Regions from separate parts of the Streptomyces sp. NPDC029674 genome, predicted to be linked through region 2. Evidence: predicted binding sites of a transcription regulator. Region 2 holds the regulator's gene; the other holds the start of a gene.
What was found. The regulator HrcA, encoded in region 2, represses chaperone genes, less so after heat shock. The targets are predictions, from matches to a motif close to TTNGCACTCNGNNNNNCNGAGTGCNAA.
Positions count from the first base shown of each region.

Region 1: a site for HrcA is predicted at 1,098-1,124, ahead of groL (chaperonin GroEL). Genes of this name have one in related genera too.

Region 1 covers NZ_JBJDPY010000006.1:227,168-229,563, reverse strand. Annotated here, with positions in the region: gene ACI2L3_RS16625 (polysaccharide deacetylase family protein) at 1-190, shown strand, start outside; gene groES (co-chaperone GroES) at 712-1,020, shown strand; gene groL (chaperonin GroEL) at 1,134-2,396, shown strand, end outside.
Region 2 covers NZ_JBJDPY010000001.1:442,976-445,371, forward strand. Annotated here, with positions in the region: gene dnaJ (molecular chaperone DnaJ) at 1-797, opposite strand, end outside; gene hrcA (heat-inducible transcriptional repressor HrcA) at 798-1,814, opposite strand; gene ACI2L3_RS01965 (MBL fold metallo-hydrolase) at 1,970-2,396, shown strand, end outside.

The sequences.
Region 1 (2,396 bases), on a different contig from region 2:
GTCGGAGGCCTTCGCCGACCACATGGAGTGGCGCGAGTGGGACAAGGACCTGCACCCCGGCGACATCATCCTCACGCATTTCCGGGGCCGCGAGGACTGGAAGGGCACCATGCCCGACATGGTCCGCCGCGTCATGAAGACCGTCACCAACAAGGGGTACGCGGTCGCCAGGCTGGAGGACTACCTGTGACCCCGCGGGCGCGAGCACGCCACCGCCTCCTCGCCGGGGCCCTCCTGTACGGAGCGCTCGCACCCGCACTCCTCACGGGCTGCGCGGAATCGGTGGACCCGATCGAGAGACTGGGCAGAAAGGCAGCGGAAAAGCTCCCCTCGCGCAAGCCCACGGCCACGGGAGGGCCGGACGCCCACCGCTGTGGGCAGGCGTTCCGCTGGGCGGAACGGGTGGGCACAGCCCCCGGTGCCGGTCCACAGCAAACGAGGCGTCCCCCTGTCGCCGACAGGGAACCCCGTACGACCGCAACCCGTTGCCCCGAAGGGGTGCCCGAACCCCCGATCCGCTAAAGCCCGGCGCAGCCGATTGGCACTCCGCTTGACCGAGTGCTAACCCGCGTCCTAGTCTCGCTTCTGGCACTCCCCACTGGAGAGTGCCAACAGCGACGGGCAGGTCCGGCACCCGCGACGACGGATCCACCTGGTCGCCACACCTCAGACTCTTAACCCCGTGAGATCTCCGAAGGGGGAGACCGGATCGTGACGACCGCCAGCTCCAAGGTTGCCATCAAGCCGCTTGAGGACCGCATTGTGGTCCAGCCGCTCGACGCCGAGCAGACCACGGCCTCCGGCCTGGTCATTCCGGACACCGCGAAGGAGAAGCCCCAGGAGGGTGCTGTCCTCGCCGTGGGCCCGGGCCGCTTCGAGAACGGCGAGCGCCTGCCGCTCGACGTGAAGGTCGGCGATGTCGTGCTGTACAGCAAGTACGGCGGCACCGAGGTGAAGTACAACGGCGACGAGTACCTCGTCCTCTCGGCCCGCGACGTGCTCGCGATCGTCGAGAAGTAATTCACCCAGCAGATTTGCTTACCGAGCTGCGCCCCTGGTCACCCCGCTGATTGCCGGGCGGCGAGGGGCGTAGTTCGTTACAACCGAGTTTTCGAGAGGGCTGAATCGCTCCCATGGCGAAGATCCTGAAGTTCGACGAGGACGCCCGTCGCGCCCTTGAGCGCGGCGTCAACAAGCTTGCCGACACGGTCAAGGTGACGATCGGCCCCCGCGGCCGCAACGTCGTCATCGACAAGAAGTTCGGCGCCCCGACCATCACCAACGACGGCGTCACCATCGCCCGCGAGGTAGAGGTCGACGACCCGTACGAGAACCTCGGCGCCCAGCTGGTGAAGGAGGTGGCGACCAAGACCAACGACATCGCGGGTGACGGCACCACCACCGCCACCGTGCTCGCCCAGGCCCTGGTCAAGGAAGGCCTGCGCAACGTCGCCGCCGGCGCCTCCCCGGCCGCCCTGAAGAAGGGCATCGACGCCGCCGTCGCGGCCGTCTCCGAGGAGCTCCTCGCCACCGCCCGCCCGATCGACGACAAGGCCGACATCGCGGCCGTCGCCGGTCTGTCGGCCCAGGACCCGCAGGTCGGCGAGCTCATCGCCGAGGCGATGGACAAGGTCGGCAAGGACGGTGTCATCACCGTCGAGGAGTCCAACACCTTCGGCCTGGAGCTCGACTTCACCGAGGGTATGGCCTTCGACAAGGGCTACCTGTCGCCGTACATGGTGTCCGACCAGGAGCGTATGGAGGCCGTCCTCGACGACCCGTACATCCTGATCCACCAGGGCAAGATCTCGTCGATCCAGGACCTGCTGCCGCTGCTCGAGAAGGTCATCCAGGCCAACTCCTCGAAGCCGCTGCTGATCATCGCCGAGGACGTCGAGGGCGAGGCCCTGTCGACCCTGGTCGTGAACAAGATCCGCGGCACCTTCAACGCCGTCGCGGTGAAGGCCCCCGGCTTCGGCGACCGCCGCAAGGCGATGCTCGGCGACATGGCCACCCTCACCGGTGCCACCGTCATCGCCGAAGAGGTCGGCCTCAAGCTCGACCAGGTCGGCCTTGACGTGCTCGGCACCGCCCGCCGCGTCACCATCACCAAGGACGACACCACGATCGTCGACGGTGGCGGCAACAAGGCCGACGCCGACGCCCGCGTCGCCCAGATCAAGGCCGAGATCGAGGCCACGGACTCCGACTGGGACCGCGAGAAGCTCCAGGAGCGCCTCGCGAAGCTCGCCGGCGGCGTGTGCGTCATCAAGGTCGGCGCCGCCACCGAGGTGGAGCTGAAGGAGAAGAAGCACCGTCTGGAGGACGCCATCTCCGCGACCCGCGCCGCGGTCGAGGAGGGCATCGTCTCCGGTGGTGGCTCCGCTCTGGTGCAC
Region 2 (2,396 bases):
TCGTCGCCGCGCCGCTGGAAGACGGCGTGCGGCAGCTCGTGGATCTCGACGTAGAGGTCACCGGCGGGACCGCCGCCGGGCCCGACCTCGCCCTCGCCCGCGAGCTGGATCCGGGTTCCGTTGTCGACACCGGCGGGAATCTTCACGGTCAGCGTCCGGCGCGACCGGATGCGGCCGTCACCGGCGCACTCCGGGCACGGCGTCGGCACGACGGTGCCGAAGCCCTGACACTGCGGGCACGGCCGCGAGGTCATGACCTGCCCGAGGAAGGACCGCGTGACCTGGGACACCTCACCGCGACCGCGGCACATGTCACACGTCTGCGCCGACGTCCCCGGCGCGGCACCTTCACCACTACAGGTCGTACACACCACAGCGGTGTCGACCTGGATGTCCTTGGTGGTCCCGAAGGCGGCCTCTTCGAGGTCGATCTCGAGCCGGATCATGGCGTCCTGGCCGCGGCGCGTGCGCGACCGGGGGCCGCGCTGCGACGCCGTCCCGAAGAACGCGTCCATGATGTCGGAGAAGTTGCCGAAGCCACCGGCGCCGAAGCCGCCCGCGCCTCCGCCGCCGCCCGCCTGGGAGAGCGGGTCTCCGCCGAGGTCGTAGACCTGCTTCTTCTGCGGGTCCGACAACACCTCGTACGCGGCGTTGATCTCCTTGAAGCGCTCCTGAGTCTTCGGGTCCGGATTCACATCCGGGTGAAGCTCACGAGCCAGCCTCCGGAAGGCCTTCTTGATCTCGTCCTGGGAAGCGTCGCGGCGCACGCCGAGTACGGCGTAGTAGTCCGTGGCCACTTACGACTCCGCCAGGATCTGTCCGACGTAACGTGCCACTGCGCGTACTGCTCCCATCGTTCCCGGATAGTCCATGCGGGTCGGTCCGACCACGCCGAGCTTGGCGACTGCCTCGCTTCCCGAACCGTAGCCGACCGAGACCACGGACGTGGAGCTGAGCCCCTCATGGGCGTTCTCGTGACCGATCCGTACGGCCATGCCCGAATCCTGCACCTCACCAAGCAACTTGAGGAGCACGACCTGCTCCTCGAGGGCTTCGAGAACGGGCCGGATGGTGAGGGGAAAGTCATGTCCGAATCGGGTGAGATTGGCGGTGCCGCCGATCATCAGCCGTTCTTCGGTCTCCTCCACGAGCGTTTCGAGGAGGGTGGAGAGGACGGTCGCGACGGTGCCGCGGTCCTCGGTCTCGAAGGCCTCGGGCAGGTCCTGCACCAACTGTGGCACATCCGCGAACCGCCGCCCCGCGACCCGGCTGTTCAGCCGGGCCCGCAGATCCGCGAGCGCGCTCTCGCCGAACGGCGCCGGGCAGTCGATCATGCGCTGCTCGACGCGTCCCGTGTCGGTGATCAGTACGAGCATGAGCCGGGCCGGAGCCAGCGAGAGCAGCTCCACGTGCCGCACCGTCGACCTGGTGAGCGACGGGTACTGCACGACGGCGACCTGCCGGGTCAGCTGCGCGAGCAGCCGCACCGTACGCCCCACGACATCGTCGAGGTCCACGGCACCGTCGAGGAAGTTCTGGATGGCCCGCCGCTCGGGAGCGGTCATCGGCTTGACGCCGGCGAGCTTGTCGACGAAGAGGCGGTAACCCTTGTCGGTCGGGATGCGCCCCGCGCTGGTGTGCGGCTGGGCGATGAACCCTTCCTCCTCCAGCGCCGCCATGTCGTTGCGGACGGTGGCCGGGGAGACCCCCAGACGGTGCCGCTCGGTGAGCGCCTTGGAGCCGACGGGCTCCTCCGTCCCCACATAGTCATGGACGATGGCGCGCAGCACTTCGAGCCTGCGTTCATTGAGCATCGCGCACACCTCCAGCTGTCTCCGTGAGCCCCGACTGGCACTCACCGCGGGCGAGTGCCAGCCTTTCAAAGGGTCAGTGTACGGCCGTCGGGTACGGGCCGGGCAAGACAGCGGCTGCCGAACACCGCGCGTGCGGATAGCGTCACCGTATGAACGTGACGCCGGCATGGGAAGCGGTGGGCTGGGAGCGGCTCGCGCCGCGCGTGGGGCGGTGCCGTCTGCCCGTCTGGGACTGCACGGCGGGGCTCGTCGTCGGGGACGACGCGGCCCTCATGGTCGACTCCGGTTCGAGCCTGGCCGAGGGCGCGGCCCTGCGGACCCGGGCCCAGCGCATCCTCGGCGGCGGCCGCAGAGTGACCCACCTCGCACTCACCCACCCCCACTTCGACCACGTCTTCGGGGCGGCCGCCTTCTCCGGTGTGGAGGTGTACGGGGCGGTGGGCATCGACACGGTCTTCGCCAAGGGCCGCGAAGAGCTGCGTGCGGACGCGGTACGCCACGGCCTGGACCCGGACGCGGCGGCGGAGGCGGCCGACCTCCTGGTCCACCCGCACCACCTGGTGTGCGGGGAGTGGACGCTCG